3 regions of the Ensifer sp. LC384 genome follow, and region 2 is predicted to be linked to each of the others. Evidence: predicted binding sites of a transcription regulator. Region 2 holds the regulator's gene; each other region holds the start of a gene.
What was found. The regulator LexA, encoded in region 2, represses DNA repair genes until DNA is damaged. The targets are predictions, from matches to a motif close to TGTTCNNNNTGTGTTCNG.
Positions count from the first base shown of each region.

Region 1 (7,571 bases), on a different contig from region 2:
CCGGCTCGCTCAGCGTGCCGTCGTAGTTGTCGCGGAAATCGACCGTTTCCTTGTCGAGGTCGTCAAGCAGCGAGTGCGCGGCCTTCTGCAGGCGGCATTCGGTGTAGCGTTCTGCCGCCGGCGGGTCGCCGTCGACGGAACCGAAGTTGCCTTGGCCGTCGATCAGCGGCAGCCGCAGCGACCAGTCCTGGGCCATGCGCGCCAGCGCATCGTAGATCGCCGAGTTGCCGTGTGGGTGGTATTTACCCATCACGTCGCCGGTGACACGGGCGCATTTGACGTACTTCTTGTTCCAGTCGATGCCGAGTTCGCTCATCCCGTAGAGGATGCGGCGATGAACGGGTTTCAGACCGTCACGCACATCTGGAAGCGCGCGGCTGACGATGACGCTCATGGCGTAATCGAGATAGGACCGCTGCATTTCCTCGATGATGGAAATCGGCTCGATGCCTGGCGGAGTCTTTCCGCCGCCGGGAGTGCTTTGCTCAGTCAATTGTGATCACGATCTTTGTTCAGAATCAGTCGGATATTTATAGCCGAATGCGCCTGGAAGCGCCAATTTTGGCCCGTGGTTGTGAACAGTCTTTTGCCGTCGGAGCAGGCTTTTCTAGGGCATTGCAGCGTAAATCGGAAGTGCTGGCGACAAAGTCGGCTGCCCGGCCTGAACGGCTGTGAGAAGGTTCCGTCACATCCTCATTAAGCTATTGCTTAAGCTTTGGCCACCGACCCCTTCCCAAGCCCCCTCCGCTTGCCTAACAATGCCGATCCGCCACCGGGAAAACTCGGGGTGACAATCCGGAAGGGGAAACGGATGTTCAATGTCGACCTGCTGGTCAACGCACTCACCACGCTGCTCGTTACGCTCGATCCGCCGGGCCTTGCCCCGATCTTTCTGAGCCTCACGGTCGGCCTCAGCCGGCAGGAACGGTTTCAGGTCGCGACGCGCGGCTCGCTGATCGCCTTCTTCATCCTTGCCGCCTTCGCCGTATTCGGCAACGGCATTCTCGGTCTGCTCGGCATCTCCATCGGCGCCTTCCGCATCGCCGGCGGCCTGCTGTTGTTCTGGATCTCGTTTGAGATGATTTTCGAGAAGCGTCAGGAGCGGAAGGAAAAGACCGGCGAAAACGCCACCGTCAAGGACCACATCCACAATATCGCCGTGTTCCCGCTCGCCCTGCCGCTGATTGCCGGACCGGGCGCGATCTCTGCGACGATCCTGCTCGCCGGCTCGTTCCCGACCGCGGTCGAGCGCACGCAGCTGCTGATCGTCATCGCGCTGTCGATGGTCAGCCTCTTCCTGGCCCTTGTTATCGCCGAACGCATCGACCGCTTTCTCGGCGTCACCGGCCGGGCAATCCTCACCCGCCTGCTCGGCGTTATCCTGGCGGCATTGGCGGTTCAGTTCGTCGTTGATGGCGTGAAATCGGCAATGGCGATCTGAGGCCATTGCGACGTTGGCTGGCCGAGGCTTTCGTTTGAACGCAAGAAGGGCCGGCGTATGTCGGCCCGAGATTGATGACAAAGCTGATTTCGCCGTCCGACCGTTCTGCCGTCATCCTCGGGCTTGACCCGAGGATCCAACCCTGTCGCCACGGCGCAAGGGCCAGGGGGCGCTGGATGCTCGGGTCAAGCCCGAGCATGACGCAAAGAGAGGAGCTTTTGGCGATCCGCGTGTTGCACAGAGGCGAGGTTCGTCAACGGCGTAAGGGCCGGTTTCCCGGCCCTTCTTCAATGTCACGATATTGCCAAACCAAGACCCGCATCGTCTGAGGCTGGTCGCCACAGTGCTTCCGCGACGGCAGATCGCTGAGGCGTGGCTCAGAACGGGATGTCGTCGTCCAGGTCGCGCGAGAAGTTGCCCCCACCCTGGCTGCCCTGACCACCCTGGCCGCCGCCGGAGCGTCCGCCACCGGAGGACTGGCGCGGCTGCTGGTCGTAGTCGTCGTAGCCACCACCGCCGCCACCGAAGTCACTCGAACCGCCACGGCTGACGCCGGAGCCACCGCCCTCGCCGCGACCGTCAAGCATCGTCAGCGTCGAGTTGAAGCCCTGCAGCACGACTTCCGTCGAGTAACGGTCGTTGCCGGTCTGGTCCTGCCATTTGCGGGTCTGCAGCGCACCTTCGATATAGAGCTTGGCGCCCTTCTTGACGTATTGCTCGACGACCTTGCACAGGCCTTCGTTGAAGACGACGACGGTGTGCCATTCGGTTTTCTCGCGACGTTCGCCGCTGTTGCGGTCGCGCCAGGTCTCCGATGTGGCAATGCGCAGGTTGGCGATCGGCCGGCCGTCCTGCGTGCGCCGGATTTCCGGGTCCGCCCCGACGTTGCCGACCAAGATTACCTTGTTGACACTACCAGCCATATTGCTTTTCCCGTGGTTTTGCCGCGCCACCGGCACGGCTTTCGAATTTCAAGAACGCACATCTTAGCGGTCCGCCGCTGCGGATACGCCCCGCATCATACATAATCCACAACAGATTTGGTCGATTTGCGCGTTGTTTGTTCTTTCTTTGTTCTAATATTTCACTATGATCCTGTCAACCGAATCGAAATGGCCACCAGTTTTGCCGATTGCGCCTCGACATGGGCGTTAGCGTCATTACATAGGGGGCTTTCAACCGACATGCAAAAGCTGGCTTCCGATGAGCGAACTCAAGACCATCTCCATTCGTGGCGCGCGCGAGCACAATCTCAAGGGCATCGACCTCGATCTGCCGCGCAACAAGCTGATCGTGATGACCGGGCTTTCAGGCTCCGGCAAGTCGTCGCTTGCCTTTGATACGATCTATGCCGAAGGCCAGCGCCGCTACGTCGAGAGCCTGTCGGCCTATGCGCGCCAATTCCTCGAGATGATGCAGAAGCCGGATGTCGACCAGATCGACGGCCTGTCGCCGGCGATTTCGATCGAGCAGAAGACGACCTCGCGCAACCCGCGCTCGACCGTCGGAACCGTGACCGAGATCTACGACTACATGCGTCTGCTTTTCGCGCGCGTCGGTGTGCCCTATTCGCCGGCGACCGGGTTGCCGATCGAGAGCCAGACGGTCAGCCAGATGGTCGACCGGGTTCTCGCCTTCGGCGAAGGAACGCGCCTTTATATCCTTGCGCCGCTCGTGCGCGGTCGCAAGGGCGAGTACAAGAAGGAACTCGCCGAACTGATGAAGAAGGGTTTTCAGCGCGTCAAGGTCGACGGCACCTTCTACGAAATCGCCGAGGTTCCGGCGCTCGACAAGAAGTACAAGCACGACATCGACGTGGTCGTCGACCGTGTCGTCGTGCGGCCCGATCTTGCCTCGCGCCTGGCCGACAGCCTGGAAACCTGCCTGACGCTGGCCGATGGTCTTGCCGTCGCCGAATTTGCCGACAAGGCGCTGCCGCCGGAAGAAACGGCTGCCGGCGGCTCGGCCAACAAATCGCTCAACGAAACCCACCAGCGCGTGCTGTTTTCGGAAAAATTCGCCTGCCCGGTCTCCGGCTTTACGATTTCCGAGATCGAGCCACGCCTGTTCTCGTTCAACAATCCTTTCGGCGCCTGCCCGACCTGCGATGGTCTCGGCAGCCAGCAGAAGATCGACGAAGCGCTGATCGTGCCTGAAGACAACAGGACGCTGCGCGACGGCGCGATCGCGCCCTGGGCGAAATCATCGTCGCCCTACTACAACCAGACGCTGGAAGCGCTTGGCAAGGTTTTCGGCTTCAAGCTCGGCAATCGCTGGAGCGAGCTGTCTGCCGACGCGCAGAAAGCCATCTTGCATGGCACGGAGGAGAAGATCGTCTTCCACTATGAAGATGGTGCCCGCTCCTACAACACCACCAAGAATTTCGAGGGCATCGTGCCCAACCTCGAGCGCCGCTGGAAGGAAACCGACAGCGCCTGGGCGCGCGAGGAGATCGAGCGCTATATGTCGGCAGCCCCCTGCCCGGCCTGCGCCGGCTTCCGCCTGAAACCGGAAGCGCTCGCGGTCAAGATCGACACGCTGCATATCGGTCAGGTCACCGAGATGTCGATCCGCGTCGCCCGTGACTGGTTCGAGGCTCTGCCGGCGCATCTCAACACCAAGCAGAACGAGATAGCGGTTCGCATTCTCAAGGAGATCCGCGATCGCCTGCGCTTCCTCAACGACGTTGGCCTCGAATATCTCAGCCTGTCGCGTAACTCCGGCACACTGTCGGGCGGCGAGAGCCAGCGCATTCGCCTGGCATCGCAGATCGGCTCCGGCCTGACGGGCGTGCTTTACGTGCTGGACGAACCGTCGATCGGCCTGCATCAGCGCGACAACGCTCGCCTGCTCGATACGCTGCGCCACCTCCGCGACATCGGTAATACCGTCATCGTCGTCGAACATGATGAAGACGCGATCCTGACCGCCGACTATGTCGTCGATATCGGCCCGGCGGCCGGCATCCACGGCGGCGAGGTTATCGCGCAAGGGTCGCCCGCGGACGTCATCTCGAATCCGAAGTCGCTGACCGGAAAATATCTCTCCGGCGAGTTGTCGGTTGCCGTGCCGAGCGAGCGCCGCAAGCCGAAGAAGAAAAAGGAAATCGCCGTCGTCGGTGCGCGGGCCAATAACCTGAAGAATGTCACGGCGTCCATTCCGCTTGGCATTTTCACGGCCGTTACCGGCGTGTCGGGTGGCGGCAAGTCCACGTTCCTGATCGAGACGCTCTACAAGGCAGCCGCCCGTCGTATCATGGGTGCCCGCGAAAACCCGGCCGAGCATGACCGTATCGACGGCTTCGAGCACATCGACAAGGTGATCGACATCGACCAGTCGCCGATTGGCCGCACGCCGCGCTCCAACCCGGCCACCTATACCGGCGCCTTCACCCCGATCCGCGACTGGTTCGCCGGGCTGCCGGAAGCCAAGGCCCGCGGCTACCAGCCCGGCCGCTTCTCTTTCAACGTCAAGGGCGGGCGCTGCGAAGCCTGCCAGGGCGACGGCGTCATCAAGATCGAGATGCACTTCCTGCCGGATGTCTACGTCACCTGCGACGTCTGCCACGGCAAGCGCTACAACCGCGAAACGCTGGACGTGCACTTCAAGGGCAAGTCGATCGCCGACGTGCTCGACATGACGGTCGAGGAAGGCGTGGAGTTCTTTGCTGCCGTTCCTGCCGTGCGCGACAAGCTGGTGACGCTGAACCAGGTGGGGCTTGGCTATATCAAGGTCGGCCAGCAGGCAAACACGCTGTCGGGCGGCGAAGCCCAGCGCGTCAAGCTCGCCAAGGAACTGTCGAAGCGCTCGACCGGACGCACGCTTTATATTCTCGACGAACCGACGACCGGCTTGCATTTCCACGACGTGGCAAAGCTTCTTGAAGTTCTGCATGAACTCGTCAACCAGGGCAATTCCGTCGTCGTCATCGAGCACAATCTCGAAGTCATCAAGACGGCCGACTGGGTCATCGACTTCGGTCCCGAAGGCGGCGATGGCGGTGGTGAAGTCATCGCCAAGGGAACGCCGGAGGACGTGGTCAAGGAGCCGCGCTCCTACACCGGTCAGTTCCTGAAGGAGCTGCTGGAGCGTCGTCCGATGAGAAAGGTCGAGGCGGCCGAGTGAGCGTCTCGGGCAACGGGCGGAGCAGCGCTGTCGCCGGTCTCGCGATGATGCGACCGGCGACGATGAACGACCTGCCCGCCGTGCAGGATGTCACCGTTGCAGCCTACGCGCCCTATACGGTCCTGCTCGGTGGACCGCCCTTGCCCGTAGCCGAGGATTACGAGGCTCGCATCGCGCGCGAAGAGGTCTGGATCCGAGACGATGGCGACGCGATTTCCGCGCTTGCCGTTTTCGAACGGCAGACGGATCACCTTTTGATCTTCAGTATCGCGGTTGCACCCGCCTTCCAAGGCCAGGGAATTGGGATCGAACTGTTGCGAGTCCTTGATGCGCAGGCGGTCGAACGGGGCGTGGCGGAAGTGCGGCCGTCTGCCAATGCGCGGATGGAGCGAAGCATCGCACTTTACCGTGCCTATGGTTTTCAAGAAATGGGTCGCCGCCCGAACCCCTATCGGCCAGGGTAGACGCTGGTGCATATGGCCAAGCCCGCAGCGTGGACGGCCGTTGAACAAAGCTAGATGCGGCTTGAATTTGCCGCCATGAGGAGGATGGGATGACACAATCCGGAAAGATCCGCGTTGGTATTGGCGGTTGGACCTTCGAGCCCTGGGAGGGCACGTTTTATCCCGACCGCCTGTCGAAGAAGCGACAGCTTGAATTTGCCGGCAAGGAGTTGCGGGCGATCGAGGTCAACGGCACCTATTATTCGTCGCAGAAGCCGGAAACCTTCGCCAAGTGGGCGGCCGACGTGCCGGATGGTTTCATCTTTTCGCTGAAGGCCAGCCGCTTCGTCACTAATCGCAAGGTTCTGGCCGATGCCGGTGAATCCATGCAGAAATTCCTGACGCAGGGGCTGACGGAACTCGGGCCCCATCTCGGGCCGATCCTGTGGCAGTTCGCGCCGACGAAGAAGTTCGAGCCGGAGGATTTCGAAGGCTTCCTCAAACTCCTTCCGGAAAAGCAGGATGGTCTGCCACTGCGCCACGTCGTCGAGGTGCGCAATCCGACGTTCCAGGTACGCGAGTTCGTCGACCTGCTTGAAAAATATAAGGTGGCCGTCGTTCTCGCAGAACATGCGGACTATCCGATGATCGCCGATGTCACCGCCGATTTCGTCTATCTGCGCCTGCAGAAGGGCAGTGACGACATCAAGACCTGCTATGCGAGCGACCAGCTCGATCTCTGGGCGGAGCGCGCCAAAACCTTTGCTGCCGGCGGAGAGCCGGATGTGCTGGCCAAGAGCGCACCCGATCGCAAGGCAAAGAAGGAGCCGCGCGATGTCTTTGCCTTCTTCATCACCGAAGGCAAGGTGAATGCGCCGAACGGCGCGCGCGAGCTGCAAAAACGCGTCGACTGACCGTAACGCGAGGCGCGGGAGACCACCCGCGCTATGTTTTGAATGGTCGTGTGGGGCGGCCTCAGGAACCTTGGAACGAATCAGGTTCGCTGCCGCCCACATCGGTCGTCGCGGCGCAATCGCGATTGCCCCTGCGGATGCCATTTATGTGCTTTTTTACCCTTCAAAAATTTCATTTTCCGCCTGCCGCTGCGGCAGTGTCACAGACAACCTGCGGAAGTGCCTGATTTTCAAGGCATTGGCCGCTGTCCCCGTTTTCCACAGCCGATCCACACAACATCTAGCGCTCAAACTTCCGTCACAAACCACCCCTTGACGCCCCGGGACGATTCACGGTTAATGGATTTTACGTTGCGACGGCGGCGGACCGGATTGTTTTGAGCCCGGTTCATCTCACCAAATCGTCGGTGCTGGCAGGCGGTAATTGCGGGTTCCCCGCTTGAGCCGCAGCGAGAGATTTTGTGCGCATTTTCGGGCCTGCTTGAGCAACTTTTGGCTGGCATAACGAAGTTGTTGATACTATATTTAGTGTTTGCAGCCAGCCTACCTCACAAGATACAGGGTCACCCAAATCTGGGTTTCCCTTCAAGGACGGAAGCTGAGACTGGCTGCGGAATGCCTCCGCGGCCGGGCGGGGACAACTGCGCC
Region 1 covers NZ_MBST01000045.1:258,649-266,219, reverse strand. Annotated here, with positions in the region: gene gyrA (DNA gyrase subunit A) at 1-493, opposite strand, end outside; gene BC363_RS26465 (MarC family protein) at 812-1,441, shown strand; gene BC363_RS26460 (single-stranded DNA-binding protein) at 1,819-2,364, opposite strand; gene uvrA (excinuclease ABC subunit UvrA) at 2,645-5,566, shown strand; gene BC363_RS26450 (GNAT family N-acetyltransferase) at 5,611-6,030, shown strand; gene BC363_RS26445 (DUF72 domain-containing protein) at 6,120-6,923, shown strand.
Region 1: a site for LexA is predicted at 2,503-2,520, ahead of uvrA (excinuclease ABC subunit UvrA). Genes of this name have one in related genera too.

Region 2 (7,571 bases):
GCCATTTGTAGACGACACGGGCCGTCAGGCGCTCCGGGTTGTTGACCGGCAACAGCACATCGACCGGGCCGCCGGCCACGAGCGCCACATGGGAGGTTGCCCCGCCATAAACGCTGGCCTCGCCGATCACTTCGCCGTCGGCAAAGATCCGTCGCTTTTCGAATGCCGTCATCGCCCAGTCGAGCACCTTGCGGCTCTCCTCGATGCGCTCCTTATCCGTCTCCAGCCCGCCCATCGCGAGATAGACGCGGCGATCGCCACGCTGCATCGATGCCGCCAGCGAAAAGCCGTAGCCCTCCGCAAACCCCGTGGCGAGGCCGTCAACGCCGACATTGGCCGCGATCAACGGGTTCTTGTTGCGTTGAAGGATCTTGTTCCACTCGAATTCAGGCTGAGAGTAGAGCCGATAGAGATCAGCGTGCGCCTCGTGCAAATGACGGGTCAACGTCACCAGTTCACTCATGGTGATCCGGTTTTGCGGATCAGGCAGCCCAGTGGCATTGCGGAACGTGGCGATCGGCATACCGAGCTCGCGGGCCCGCGCGGTCATCTTGTCGGCAAAGGCGGCTTCGCTGCCAGCCATACCCTCGCCGAGGATGATGCAGGCATCGTTGGCAAGCTGAACCGCCACCCCCTGCAGCAAATCGGCCACGCGGATGCGTGACTTCAGCGCCGCAAACATCGTCGAGGTGCCGGACGGCGCACCGCCGGTGCGCCATGCGTGTTCGGAAACGTCGAAGACCGTCTCGGCCGAAAGCTCGCCCTTGGCGATCGCCTCGGCGACCACCTCCATCGTCATCAATTTGGCAAGCGAGGCGGGCGGAACGGGCTCGTTCTCGGCGCGGGAAAACAGGACGGTGCCGGTTTCGGCATCCACCAGCAGGATCTGCTTCGCCTTGGTGTCGAACGCCACCGGCTGCGTCTGGGCCGCCGCAGCACCCGCGAGCAACGCCGCACAGCAGAACGCGACCGAAAGCATCTTCAAGCGCATGGGAAACTCCGGTTTCCCATTGGGCATAGCAGCGTCGTCAGAATGGCACAACGCACGGGATTACCGGATCGACCCGGATCTGCCTTGGCGCTTGGCATGGGCAACGATGGATTCGGGTGTAAGCGGATTGGTCTCGACCATGATCGCTTCAAACGGCGATTCCGCATCGCTTACCCGCACTTCCACGTAGGCGGCCGCATAGGCCATGTTGCCGTCTGGCACCGGAATGTATTCCGGCCGCTCGCGCGGTATCGGCCCGATGTCCGGCAGCATGACGAACTCGTTCAGCGACTGCGGTGCAGCAAACTGCGGGACAGGCGCAGCAAGGGCCGTGATCGGGCCACCGGTATCAAGCGATGACTTTGATGGAATGGTCAGCGTTCCCAACTGGTTGCGCATCGGCTCATTCGAGGCAACCATCACGCCGGTCGCGATCTGGCCTTCCGGCATGACGCCGGGGCTGCGATCGCCCTTGGTGACATAGGACGCCATCAGATATGGCATATCGTTGCCTTCGAGCGGTGCGCGGCCGACATATTGCACACGAACTTTGGCGCTGCCCTTCTGCTTGATATCGAGCAGATCTGCTGTTTTCGACGATACGTCGATGATACGGCCGTACTCATAAGGACCGCGATCGTTCACGCGAACGATGACCGATGTGCCGTTTTCCGTATTGGTAACGCGCGCATAGCTCGGCAACGGGAATGTCGGATGGGCCGCCGAAAGATGGAGCTTGTCATAGACTTCGCCATTGGCGGTTAAGCGACCGTGGAAAGCCGAGCCGTACCAGGACGCGACACCTGTTTTGTTGTAGCCGAAATCTTCCTTCGGCTGATACCACTTGCCCTTGACCTGATAGGCCTTGCCGACTTGGAATCGGCCGCCGCCCTTCGGGATATTCTTGCCGGTGGCGACACGGGGGCTTGCCTTCACGCCGTAAACCGACTCGGCGAAGTATTCTTTGCTTCTCGGCTTGCTCTTCTTGATACTGGACGTGGATCCGCAAGCCGCAAGCGTTGCGCAAAGCACGGGAACCGCCGCAAGGCGCAGTCCCTTGATCAGATATGCCGCATTTTTACTGGATGTCATCTGTCCCACAACATCATTCGAACAAGCCGTACTCGAAACCTTCCACTCTTGCCCCCAGCGGAAATCTCGGCGTCCCGAAACGGAACAGTCGAGTAATCATGACAGCAACAAGGCAAAATTGCGAACCGGCGAATGGCCAGCCGCCCGAAATCTCCAGTTATGGTTTACGAATGGTTATGGCGACGAAGTGAGCAGCGGATCCGCTGAGAAAATCTTGCAGCCCGCGCATGTTAAATCTTGCAAAGCGGCAAGGCTTCGCGCAATAACGCCCTGCCCGGAGGAGTGGCCGAGCGGTTTAAGGCACCGGTCTTGAAAACCGGCGTGCGTGAAAGCGTACCGTGGGTTCGAATCCCACCTCCTCCGCCATCGACTGCCTCATTTTTCTCCACCCGTTACTGAGTTGCACCGCCAAGCAGGTGTTCCGACCGCGGCCGCATACCAGTTTTGCGGGCAACGCCCGCCATCGCAGCAACACAGGCGCGTGCAATTGCCAACCTGCAGCCAGGTCCGCTTGCCATCCCGGATGATTTGAGGGAGAATCCGATTCCGGCCCCTCGAGGCCTGGGCAATCTCCCACAACTGGAGAAAACCATGCCTCTTAAATATCTGATGACAGCCGCTTTTCTCGCTGTTCTGACGCTTTCCGGATGTGCAAGCACCGGCGATGCGAACACAACCTATGCGCAATGGCAGGGGCCATTGCCCGTGCCCGATCCGTCTGCCGCAAGTCCGGGCGGTTTCCGTCTCAGCTACTGAGTTTCATGACAGCAGCGCGCATCCAATACGACAGGCCAATGGCGCGGTAGCGCGTTAGACCTGCTGCATGATTTCCCCCTGTAGCAATCGGCTCCGAACGGAGCCCGTGCACGCGGTCGCTCTGCACTCCATAGTGCTTGGGGATGTAACTTGCGGTTCGCGCAAGACCCTTCAAACATTTGCTCTCGCTGGCTTCAAAGCTGCGAAGCGCACCTGCTGGTCTGCTAGCCGAAAAAGGCAAGGACTGCCGTTGTCCGACGCGGTGCCACATGCAAATCGCCTTGCATCCAATCGCAAGCACTGACTCCCATTTCATTAGGGAGGCTTGATGTATTGGTCATCCAACAGTCAAGGAACTGAGCGATGCCCACTTTCATCATCGAGCGCGACGTGCCAGGCGCTGACAAGCTCAGTCAGGACGACCTCTGTGCACTGTCGGCGAAATCCAATGCTGTCGTCGCCGATCTCGGCGTGCCGTACACATGGATCACGAGCTATGTCGCCGGCGACAAGCTCTATTGCGTCCACGAGGCACCGAGCGCCGACGTCATTCGCGAACACGCCGAACGCGGCGGGTTTCCGGCCAACAGAATAACGGAAGTCGCCGCCGTGATCGGGCCTTCGACAGCATCTCAAGGACGCGGCAAATAGCCGAAGCGGTGTTATAATCACCGCGGGCGGGACATCGGCGTCATGACACCCCCGAATCGCCGCCCGGGCCAATGCTCCCCGCGCGCCGTCATTGACTTCCGGCGGCATCAATGCAGGCTAGTCTGCCGGTCATTCGGCGCCCATGAGGGTTCCCCGGCACACCTTTTCAAGGAGACGATCATGGCAAAGGGTCAAGTGCGAAGTAACCGCGAGGTTAGAAAACCCAAGAAGGACAAGGCCGTCAAAGCCGCCGTTACGACAGAAGGCTCACAGGTGAAGCTGGCAGGCAGCAGCTTTTCGCTCGGCAAGAAAGACAAGAAATAGGACAACCGCCTCTAACCTCTCGAACCAAATAGTCGGGAGAGTTTTGTCAGTGACCAGTTGGACTGGGGGTGCACGTCTCCGCACACCCTGCGTGACTGGTCGCCGCAATGCCAGAAACCCCAGCACGCTTGCACGTCGCGCGCCCCCCCTGAAATGCAAAGATCATTGCGGGCGGCAGCACTGGCCAATCGCTTCCCATGTCTGCTGCCAGGCCTGATCGGCCGGCGACACGCCGCATGTGGTAGGCGTCGGAAGATCGAGAACGCCGACACGCACCCTGTTCATGCAAATCTTTGTGCCTTCCCTGCCACACCGTGAGCAGCCGTCATCACCTTTGGCAAAGAACTGTTGAACACGGCACAGTGCCCGGCATGCTTGCTGGACTTTGGAACGAAAGCGCGGTTCACATCGTTAACCAAACTATCGGCACCACCTCTGATCTAGCGGACGTTCACCGTGCTTGCAGCCTTGCTTATCGCCTCGATTATCGCATCGCCTAACATCGCCCTCAGCGCTGCTACGGTCGACGACCTGCAAGCCGATTTCGAAACCGCCGTGCCCTGCCAGCAGATCGATGGCCGGAACGTTTGGAAGGGAACGATCGCCTACTATATCCAGTCCTTCGTCTATCAAGGCGACACGCCCGTAGCGACCGACGCGGCGGACGCCGTCCTGCCGGAGGACAACTCGGCTGAGACCGTCAAGGAGTTCGAGGACGCCTGTTCCGCCACGCAGCCGGCTTGAACCACTCTCTCCTTCGCGACGCTCGCCCAGCAATCGCTCAATGCCAGTCTATTTCCACTTCGCTCCATCGACGGTGGCGCAACCGAGCGGCGTTGCGAGAGGTAAGCTTGAGCCGGTCACAACCCCAAAGATTGATCGGCCCCGGCATTGCCGCATTCAACGCGATGCCGACTTCGTCGAACGGACTCTCCCTGTTGTCCACATATTGATACCAGCGGAACCCAAGGACCGCGGTCGCCGGAACAACGATCGTCAGCAGGATTCGAACCAGCTTCTTCATTGCACCCTCATTGCGTAAACGGAACGAGGCATATCGGCGCCTTGCGGCACGCGCAGCGTCTAGTTGGCCGATGCGCGCACGCTTGATCCCACATTCACGGAATTTTAGGCACTTGCGGAACACATATGGAACAGATAGTGTCTGTTCTTGATTTGTTTCACGCTTCTGGAGCGACTTGCCATGCTGACCCGCAAGCAACAGGAATTGCTTCTTTTCATCCACGAACGAATGAAGGAATCGGGTGTGCCGCCGTCTTTCGACGAGATGAAGGATGCACTCGACCTGGCTTCAAAGTCGGGCATTCACCGGCTTATTACGGCGCTGGAGGAACGCGGTTTCATACGCCGTCTTCCCAACCGCGCCAGAGCGCTCGAGGTCATCAAGCTGCCGGAAGCCTATGCAGCAAGCGCCCAACCCCGTCGCGGGTTTTCCCCGAGCGTCATCGAGGGCAGCCTCGGGAAGCCGCCGGCCCCTGCCCCCGCCGCGAAAGCGCCGCCGGTTGCTGACAACAGCTCCGTGTCGGTTCCGGTTATGGGACGCATTGCCGCCGGCGTTCCGATCTCGGCGATACAGAACAACACTCACGACATCTCCGTTCCGCTCGATATGATCGGCAGCGGCGAGCACTATGCCCTTGAAGTGAAGGGCGATTCGATGATCGAGGCCGGCATCTTCGATGGCGATACGGTGATCATCCGCAATGCCACCTCGGCCAATCCCGGCGACATCATCGTCGCGCTCGTCGATGATGAGGAAGCAACGCTGAAGCGCTTCCGGCGCAAGGGCGCGTCGATTGCGCTCGAGGCGGCCAATCCGGCCTACGAGACGCGTATTTTCGGCCCCGACCGCGTCAAGATTCAGGGCAAGCTCGTTGGCTTGATCCGCCGCTACCACTAAGCCTTGCTCAAGCCAGCTGCCTTCGTGCTGGCCTGCCTTCCTCTTCCTTGAACGTCTCGCCACCTTGGGGTAGCGAGACGGGCATCTCCAACTCGTGCGGCTTGCACGCTCGAAAAATGTTACTGGTGAATCGAGTACTCGCCCAGTTCGCAGAGGTCCTGCGTGTCTTCAGTCGTGTCGAGACCGGAGCCTTCTTCGAATTCAAAGCGCATGTCGTATTTGCAGACATCACGTCCGTCGGCGATGGTGATTTCCATGCTTTCGCCCGGATTGAGTACCTGCCGCCCGAAGACGTCGTCCTCCCACTGATCAACACCGACCGGCGACGTGTAGAAGTTCGTCAGAACCGCTTCCGTCTTGTTCTTCAGCTGAAAGACGAGATCCTCAGCGCTTGCGGTGGCCGTCGACGCGGCAAGAACGGCAAGAGCAGTCAGGGCGATCTTACATTTCATTTTATGTCATCTCCTCCATTGTCGGTTTTGTTTGACACTACCTGTACGGGTCGTGCCGCCGGAATATTCATTCCCGAACCCGTCTAGAGACAATATTCCTTGCACTGACAATACCAGCCGAGTCACCATTTCGGGGTGTGTCCTTGGCAGGCCATGCAGGTTGACGCCTGTTCGCGCGCACGGCAACGCGGATGGGCCACGACCGACTTATGGCGCGGCTTATCTTCAAACCCATGCTCGCCGTAAGCAGGGGCTGGCGGGTGTCATCGCTCGCCGCATCACCCCACCCCACCCCACTATCTCCACCGTGTGCGGCGCAGTCGTCTGCGTAAGGTAGATTTAACCCAGCAATCAATTCCCAGGGAGTGGACGCCGGGCCAATGGGGCCATCGTCGCACAGGCATCGGCAATCGGTCGGCGACTAGCTTTGCCGGGCAAGATGCCGAGCGCGCACGCCTCGCCACGGCGGCGGGGCCGCCCGCTTTAGTTGGGACGGAATCGGCAAGCAATTGCTGGCGGTCGAGGATAACGAAGCAGGAGGAACGGGGAACAAATTCCCACATATAGAAAAAGCGTGGCAGGTGCTGCAATTGAGCACCCTGAATTACAACGCAAAATCAAATAATTAGGTGTGGCTTTGGAGGCCTCGCCCGGAATTGAACCGGGGTACAAGGATTTGCAGTCCTCTGCGTCACCACTCCGCCACGAGGCCTCACCGACTGAGATTATCAAGTCGTGGCGAGCGTTTAGAATGAATATAGACAGAGTGCAAGAGGGTTCATTCTGAATGCGATCCTTTTTTCATCCTGAACAAGCGTTTCCATTCCGTTCTGTGGATTGCGGCTGCATGCCCCAGCCCTACCCTCTTTTTCGAGAAGAACGGATATGATCATTCGAGCCCCGGTCCTCCCCCGCGGAACGACAAGGCAGTTGACCGGCGCCGTCTGCGAACACGGCGCGCAGAGTCGGACGAATAGACATCCTGGGCCGTCCGGTGCCAGCTTCGCACGCAGCGCCGCCGCTCAGACTTTCACACCTCATGAAGATTCGACGTGTTTGGCTGCCGCCCGATGACGGCAACATTTTCTCGCTGGACGTTTTTCCGGCGCATCGCCGACAGGTTTTGAGCCGCAGCGCCGGATCGCTCCTTCACGGCCGCGGAGGCGCTTTCGCCAGGATCTAGCACCACGGCGTTGACCGTCCCTTCCAGGGGCGAACCAGGCCTTCCGAGACGAGAATGTTACCGAGCGAACGGCCGTCGCGCATCACCACGCGCAGCTTCTCGCTGGTCTTGTCGTCGTCCCTGCCGATCGCTTCGATCAGCCTGAAATCTCCAGAGTTCAACAGTTCACGCAATCGCTGCTTGGCGTAAAAGCCGCGTGCG
Region 2 covers NZ_MBST01000015.1:115,230-122,800, reverse strand. Annotated here, with positions in the region: gene BC363_RS13915 (D-alanyl-D-alanine carboxypeptidase family protein) at 1-991, opposite strand, end outside; gene BC363_RS13910 (septal ring lytic transglycosylase RlpA family protein) at 1,052-2,083, opposite strand; tRNA gene BC363_RS13905 (tRNA-Ser) at 2,360-2,449, shown strand; gene BC363_RS35435 (hypothetical protein) at 2,675-2,839, shown strand; gene BC363_RS13900 (DUF4242 domain-containing protein) at 3,203-3,490, shown strand; gene BC363_RS35430 (hypothetical protein) at 3,671-3,814, shown strand; gene BC363_RS13895 (hypothetical protein) at 4,271-4,558, shown strand; gene BC363_RS13890 (hypothetical protein) at 4,596-4,838, opposite strand; gene lexA (transcriptional repressor LexA) at 5,019-5,735, shown strand; gene BC363_RS13880 (hypothetical protein) at 5,855-6,187, opposite strand; tRNA gene BC363_RS13875 (tRNA-Cys) at 6,826-6,899, opposite strand; gene BC363_RS13870 (thermonuclease family protein) at 7,367-7,571, opposite strand, start outside.

Region 3 (7,571 bases), on a different contig from region 2:
CGATATCAGAGGCGATGGCCTTTGCTTCGCCGCTTGCCTGGTCGAGCACCAGCGTTTCGACGCGGTCCTGTGTCTGGGAGATAAGAACGAAGTTCGAGGCGAGCAACACGAGCGCGATCGTGCCGCCCGTCACCGCGATCAGCTTGGTCGCCAGCGATTTGGCTTGGAACTTGAACATGAAATCCTCACGTGCTGGGAGGTCCGCAGGCTGAAACCTGCGGCGAACGCATTTCACAATGTGGGTGAAACTCCATCATGGAGCACCAGATGCCGACCGGCATTAAGGAGGCTGCCCATCCCTTCGGAACCGGCTTTCTCATGATCTTGAATAGACGACCAAATCTTAAGATAGGGCCAACGCGATGGCTAATTCATGCCCCGCTGATGGAGATTCTGCGCACGAAGTTTCATCTCCGCGACAAAGACTGTCGGGTTTGCGCAAAGGCCGGCGATGGGCTTGATTCAAGGCTGTCGCCCGGACGTGCTGTGCCGTCGGGACGACGAGGATAGGGAACACGCGTCGCGCGATGTTTTTTCACATGACGCGCGTGAGGGCATGTCGTGCAAAAGTGTGCAGCGGTTCTGCGATAACGACATGCGTAAAAACGAAAGCTTACAGCGCCGCGCGTCTATTTAGACGCGCAAAGGTCGCTGTAACACTTTGAATTGCTGCATAATTTTGCCCTTAAATCGATTCCGATTTAAGGAATTATGCAGTAAAGTGCGGTAAGCGAAAGATCGCAACGCACTTTAAGATCGAAGCCGCGACTTCAGATGCGTGGCTCTACCTCTGAGGCAAGTGGGATCGAAGGCTGCGCACCACGCTTGAGGCAGGCAAGCGAGCCCGCCACCGCCGCACGCCTGAGGGCGTCGTGAAACGCCAGCTTCTCGTCAAGGCTTGCGGCCAGGTAGCCGCAGAACGTATCGCCGGCGCCGACGGTATCGACCGGATCGATCTTGAGACCCCGGGCGCGATGGACCTCGCCCTCGTGCACTGCGACGACGCCTTCTGCCCCCAGCGTGACGATGACCGTATGCCCGGTTTCGGCATGCAGCTTCTTCATCGCCTCTTCGCGCTCGGAACCTTCGATGCCCGACTTGCCGGCCAGCAGTTCGAACTCCGTCTCGTTGGCGATGACGATATCGGCGAGCCGGCCGAGGCGTGCCGCTTCCGGCGTCAAGGGCGCGATATTGATGACCGATCGGATGCCCTTGCGCCGGGCTTCGGCAAGTGCCTTTTCGACCGAGGTCGCCGGTATTTCCAGCTGCAGCATCAAGGTATCGCCGGCGTTCATGCCGTCGACGGCGGCAACGGCATCGGCCTCATTGACCGTTGCGTTGGCGCTGGCAACGACGACGATGACATTCTCGCCGTCACCACCGACGAGGATATGGGCCGTGCCTGTCGGTTCCTCGACAGTCTTGGTCAGCGACAGGTCGGCGCCGGCCTCCCGGAGCAATTCGAGTGCGCCATCGGCAAAACTGTCCGAGCCGACGGCGCCGGCCATGTGAACGGCGGCACCGGCACGCCGCGCGGCCAGCGCCTGGTTGGCGCCCTTGCCGCCGGCGGCGGTCGAAAAGCCAGAGCCGGCAACGGTTTCGCCGGGCTTCGGCAGGCGCGCGGTCGTGGCGATCAGGTCCATGTTGATGGACCCAAAAACAGTGATCATGTGAAGATGTCCCGTCGAATTGCTGATTTTGGCCGGAGAGTGCCCGAGACCGTCAGTCCTCGTCAACCACCCTGAGGCGCAATTGCCCGACGCGATTGTCGACGGCATGGCGCGGTTCGTCGTCCGGCCGCGCCGCGCCTTCCGCCTCAAGTTCCAGCGCTTCGATCTTGGCGCCGCGGCGCGCAAGCTTGCCCGAGGAGATGAGGATCTCTTCGACATCCTTCTGGCTCATGGCGAAGTGTCCCTGCAGCTTGCGCACCCGCTCGTCGAGACGCGTCAGGTCCTCCATCAGCCGCGCCACTTCTCCCTGGATGAGGTGCGCCTGCTCGCGCATGCGGGCGTCCCTGAGGATCGCCTGGATCACCTGGATCGACAAGAGCAGCAGCGATGGCGAGACGATGACGATCCGCTGCCGGTGCGCCTTCTGGACGATCGCCTCGAAATGCTCGTGGATCTCCGCGAAGATCGATTCGGACGGTACGAAGAGAAATGCCGTCTCCTGCGTCTCACCCGGGATCAGATATTTGCTGGCGATATCGCGGACATGCACCTCCATGTCACGGCGGAAGAGTTGCGCCATCTGCTGGCGGCGTTCCGGGGTTGCCGCGTCCCGCATGCCGTTCCAGGCTTCGAGCGGAAACTTCGCGTCGATCACCAGTGGCGGCTGGTCGTTCGGCATGCGGATGGTGCAGTCCGGGCGGGCGCCGTTGGAAAGCGTCGTCTGGAAGGCGAAGGCGCCCATCGGCAGGCCGTCGGCGACGATCGTCTCCATGCGCGACTGGCCAAAGGCGCCGCGTGTCTGCTTGTTCGAAAGAATGGCTTGCAGCCCGGCCATGTCCTTTGCCAGCGACTGGATGTTGTTCTGGGCGGTGTCGATCACCGCCAGACGCTCCTGCAGTCGCCGCAGGTTTTCGTGCGTCGCCTTGGTCTGCTCGCTGATCGAGGCGCCGATCCGGTGCGTCATGCCGTCGATCCGCTGGCTCAGCGTCTGGTTCAGTTCCGCCTGACGGGTGCCGAACACGTCGGCCATCGCCGCGATGCGGCCCTGCATTTCCGTTTGCGCCGCCAGAAGCATGGCCATCTGTTCATGGCGCTCGTCGTCGCCAGCCCGCCGCCGCCGCGAAACGGACATCAACACGAAGCCGACCGCCAGCACGGCCAGAACCATGCAGAGATGGGCGACGGTGACCGGCACGGTGCCGATGAGAAAAACGGGCTGATCGAACGAAATTGGCGCAGGTTCCATGCCGCAAGCCTAACAGATTCTCTTTTCAACGATAGATCAAAACAAGAACATTCATCCGGCGCGGTTAACGAGAGGCGACATTGCCGGGACGTCTGCAGGGTGCGCGCCAATTTTCTTGCACCCGGACGGAAAGATCGGTTATGGGAGCAACATGACGATCAAGCCGCTTATCATTCTCCCCGATCCTGTCCTGCGTCAGGTCTCGACCCCGATCGAAACCATCGATGCCGACATCCGTCGCCTGGCCGACGATATGCTCGAAACGATGTACGATGCCCCGGGCATCGGGCTCGCTGCCATCCAGATCGGCGTAGCGAAGCGCATGCTGGTGCTCGACGTCTCCAAGGAAGGGGACGAGAAGACCCCCCGCGTCTTCATCAATCCCGAAATCGTCGCTTCTTCCGACGAGTTCTCGGTCTATGAGGAAGGCTGCCTCTCCATTCCGGACTATTACGCCGAAGTGGAGCGCCCGGCGATGGTCACCGTCAAGCACCTCGACCGTGACGGCAAGGAGCAGATCGTCAAGGCCGATGGCCTGCTGGCGACCTGCCTGCAGCACGAGATCGATCACCTGAACGGCGTGCTGTTCATCGACCACATCTCCAAGCTCAAGCGCGACATGGTGATCCGCAAGTTCACCAAGGCCGCCAAGACCCGCGGCGCCAAGGCGATCTGATCGTCCTCCGAGGCGATCTGATCGTCCTCTAAGGCGATCTGATCGTCCTTACGGTGCCGTCGGCAGCCCTTTGCGATCGAGGGGCTTGATTTGAGGCGCGTAAACCCGTTTGAAGGGGCCTGATTTCAAACGGTCGGAGTATCCGCCTTGTCGCTTCGCATCATCTTCATGGGTACGCCGGAATTTTCCGTGCCGACGCTGGCCGCACTCGCGGCAGCCGGCCACGAGATCGTTGCCGTCTACACCCAGCCGCCGCGGCCCGGCGGACGCCGGGGGCTCGATCTGCAGAAGTCGCCGGTGCACCAGGCCGCCGAGCTGCTGGGCGTTCCCGTGCTCACGCCCGTCAATTTCAAGGATGAAGCCGATCGCCGGACCTTCCGCGCGTTCGACGCCGACGTCGCCGTCGTCGTCGCCTATGGCCTGTTGCTGCCGGAGGTGATCCTGACCGGAACGCGGCTCGGCTGCTACAATGGCCACGCTTCGCTCCTGCCGCGCTGGCGCGGTGCGGCTCCGATCCAGCGCGCCATCATGGCCGGCGACCATGAGACCGGCATGATGGTGATGAAGATGGACAAGGGGCTGGACACCGGCCCGGTCGCACTCACCAAGGCGGTGCAGATCGGCGAGACGATGACGGCTGGCGAGCTTCACGATCGGCTGATGCAGGTCGGCGCTAACCTGATGAAGGAAGCGATCGGCAAGCTCGAAGCGGATGATCTGCCGCTGACCGAGCAGGCGGAGGCGGGCGTCGTCTACGCCGCCAAGATCAGCAAGGCCGAGACCCGCATCGATTTCGCCCGGACGGGGCGCGAAGTGCACGACCACATTCGCGGCCTGTCACCCTTTCCGGGCGCCTGGTTCGAGCTCGACATCGCCGGCAAGCCGGAGCGGGTCAAGGTTCTGAATTCCGAGCGCGTGACCGGTGACGGGGCCGCCGGAACCGTGCTCGACGATAATCTCACCATTGCCTGCGGCGAAGGAGCCGTCCGGCCGACGCGGCTGCAGCGGGCGGGTGGCAAGGCGCTTGCCGTTGCCGATTTCCTGCGCGGCACGCCGATCGCCGCCGGCACGAGGGTTGGCTGATGCCGCGCTTTCGACTGACCGTCGAATATGACGGCTCGAACTATGTCGGCTGGCAGCGGCAGGACAACGGCCCCTCCGTTCAGGGCGCGATCGAAAAGGCGATCCTGTCGCTGACCGGCGAAACCGTCTCGATCCGCGGGGCCGGGCGTACCGATTCCGGCGTGCATGCCGTCGGGCAGGTGGCGCATGCGGACCTGACGCGCCAGTGGAAACCCCACACGCTGCGCAATGCGCTGAATGCGCATCTGGGCATGGCCGGCGAGGGCGTTTCGATCCTCGAAGCCCAGGAAGTTCCCGACGCCTTCGACGCGCGGTTTTCGGCGCTGCGCCGCCATTACCTCTATCGGATCATCTGCCGACAGTCGCCGCTGGCGCTGGAGGCGAAGCGCGCCTGGTGGGTGCCGAAGCCGCTTGATCACCACGCGATGCATGAAGGCGCGCAGCGGCTCGTCGGCCATCACGACTTCACCACCTTCCGCTCGGCCCATTGCCAGGCGACAAGCCCGATGCGCACGCTCGACCGCCTCGACGTCACCCGGTCCGGCGACCTGATCGAAATTCGCGCTACCGCGCAGAGCTTCCTGCACAATCAGATCCGCTCCTTCGCCGGCTCGCTGAAGCTGGTGGGCGAGGGAAAGTGGACGCCGGACGAGCTGCAGACGGTGCTCGAAGCACGCGATCGCAAGGCCTGCGGCCCGGTGGCGCCGCCTGACGGGCTCTATTTCATGCAGGTCGATTATTGAGACATGGCCAGTCGCGCGCAGAGGGCGCGCGACACTTTTCGGGTGCTGTCGTGTTGCTTGTCAGCTCGGGATCAGGCCGAAGAACTGCTGCAGCACCTCGCCCAACATCATCGACGGCAGCAGGAAGAGCGCCGTCAGCGCCGAGGTGAGCAAGACCTGGTTTCCGGTGATGATGCGCAGCAGCCGGAAGAGCACGCCGATGCTGACGAAGAGCAGCACCAGCCAGATCAGGCTTGTCAGCCCCTCGCTGCCGGGAATGACCAGGCGGATCGCTGCCGGCACCGCCATCGCATAGGACAACGGCACGGAAAGCCAGTTGGTGGTGACAACGATCGGCACCACGGCCGCGGCAAAGCCGAGCGGGCGCGCCAGGATGAAAATCAAGACGAGCGGCAGCAACCAGCTGACGAGGTCGACGACCAGCAGCTTGAAGACGAAGCTGAAACCAACAGTGGTGCCGGTCGGCATGGCCGAGAGATAATAAAGCCGCCAGGATGCCCAGGTGACGGCGATGGCCGGCAGGCACCAGAGCATGGCCGTAAACGAGCGCCACAATCCGCTCTCGCTGAAATCGAGCCAGCGGAAACCCTCGCCATTGCCCTGGACCAGCAGCCAGAGGCCCTTGATATAGGCCAGGACCTCCTCAAGCGGCGGCATGGCCGAACCATCGGGCGATGAAGGTTTCGTAGATGCCCGTCAGCGTTTCAAGGTCGGCGACGGCGACGCGCTCGTCGACCATGTGCATGGTCTGGCCGACGAGGCCGAATTCGACGACGGGGCAATAGTCCTTGATGAACCGCGCGTCCGAGGTGCCGCCGGTGGTCGAAAGCTTTGGCTGCTGGCCGGTGACCGCTTCGACCGCGCCCGACAGCGATGAGATCAGCGCATTGTTGCGCGTCAGGAAAACGTGGCTCGGGCGCTCGTTCCAGGTGATCTCGTATCTGACCGGATCGCGACCCGCCCGCAGCGCGCCATCAGCCGCCGCGCGGTCGAGCCGGGCGACGATCTCCGCCATCAGGCTCTCGGCGGTCCAGGTATCGTTGAAGCGGATATTGAAGGCGGCGCTCGCCTTTGCCGGAATGACGTTGACGGCGCTGTTGCCGACGTCGATCGTCGTCACTTCCAGGTTGGATGGCTGGAAGTTTTCCGTGCCGTTGTCGAAGGGCGGATCCATCAGCGCCTGCGTCAGTTGCAGGATGCCCCGCACCGGATTGTCCGCCAGATGCGGGTAGGCCGCGTGGCCCTGAACGCCGTTGACGGTGATCCGGCCCGAAAGCGACCCACGCCGGCCGATCTTGATCATGTCGCCGAGCCGGTCGGGATTGGTCGGTTCACCGACCAGGCAGGCATCCCAGCGCTCGCCCTTGGCGGCTGCCCAGTCGAGAAGCTTCGTCGTGCCGTTGATGGCAGGACCTTCCTCGTCGCCGGTGATGAGAAGGGAAACCGAACCCTTCGGGGCTCCATGCTTTTCGATGTGACGGGCAACCGCTGCCACGAAACAGGCGATGCCGCCCTTCATGTCGACGGCGCCGCGGCCATACATTTCGCCGCCGGCGATGTCGGCGGAAAACGGGCCGTGGGTCCACGCACTTTCGTCGCCGACCGGCACCACGTCGGTGTGGCCGGCAAACATCAGATGCGGCCCATCGCTGCCAAGCCGGGCATAGAGGTTCTCGATATCGGGCGTGCCCACGTCCTTCGCGGTCACCCGGTCGACGACGAAGCCGAGCGGCTTCAGCATGGCTTCGAGCGCCGAGAGCGCACCGCCTTCGGCGGGCGTAACGGAGGGGCAACGGATGAGAGTGGCGAGATTGGCGATCGGATTGGTCGAGGTCATGTAGCGATATGCCGTCTCCGTGGCGCTTGGGCCAATGGGATTGAGGGTGCTGGTTTATCCGATCGTTGCGCGGCTGTCACGCAGGATGGACGTGCAGCCGGCGGCTGAGACTATCCGTCTGTCTTCAACGTAAGCGGGCCGGATCAGATCCGGCCCGCTCGAAGCGCATATAGGGGCAGGGTTACCTCATTCTCCAGGCGCGAGATGAGGTGCTTCAATATGCGCTCCGGCGTGCTTCAACGGCCGCTCGCCCGAAAGCTTGCGAATCAGCACGTAGAACACCGGCGTCATGAAGATGCCGAAGGCGGTGACGCCG
Region 3 covers NZ_MBST01000004.1:156,615-164,185, forward strand. Annotated here, with positions in the region: gene BC363_RS05985 (methyl-accepting chemotaxis protein) at 1-178, opposite strand, end outside; gene BC363_RS05990 (ribokinase) at 771-1,670, opposite strand; gene BC363_RS05995 (DNA recombination protein RmuC) at 1,723-2,916, opposite strand; gene def (peptide deformylase) at 3,068-3,592, shown strand; gene fmt (methionyl-tRNA formyltransferase) at 3,740-4,675, shown strand; gene truA (tRNA pseudouridine(38-40) synthase TruA) at 4,675-5,418, shown strand; gene BC363_RS06015 (hypothetical protein) at 5,479-6,075, opposite strand; gene dapE (succinyl-diaminopimelate desuccinylase) at 6,062-7,255, opposite strand; gene BC363_RS06025 (multidrug efflux RND transporter permease subunit) at 7,442-7,571, opposite strand, start outside.
Region 3: a site for LexA is predicted at 2,949-2,966, ahead of BC363_RS05995 (DNA recombination protein RmuC). Genes of this name have one in related genera too.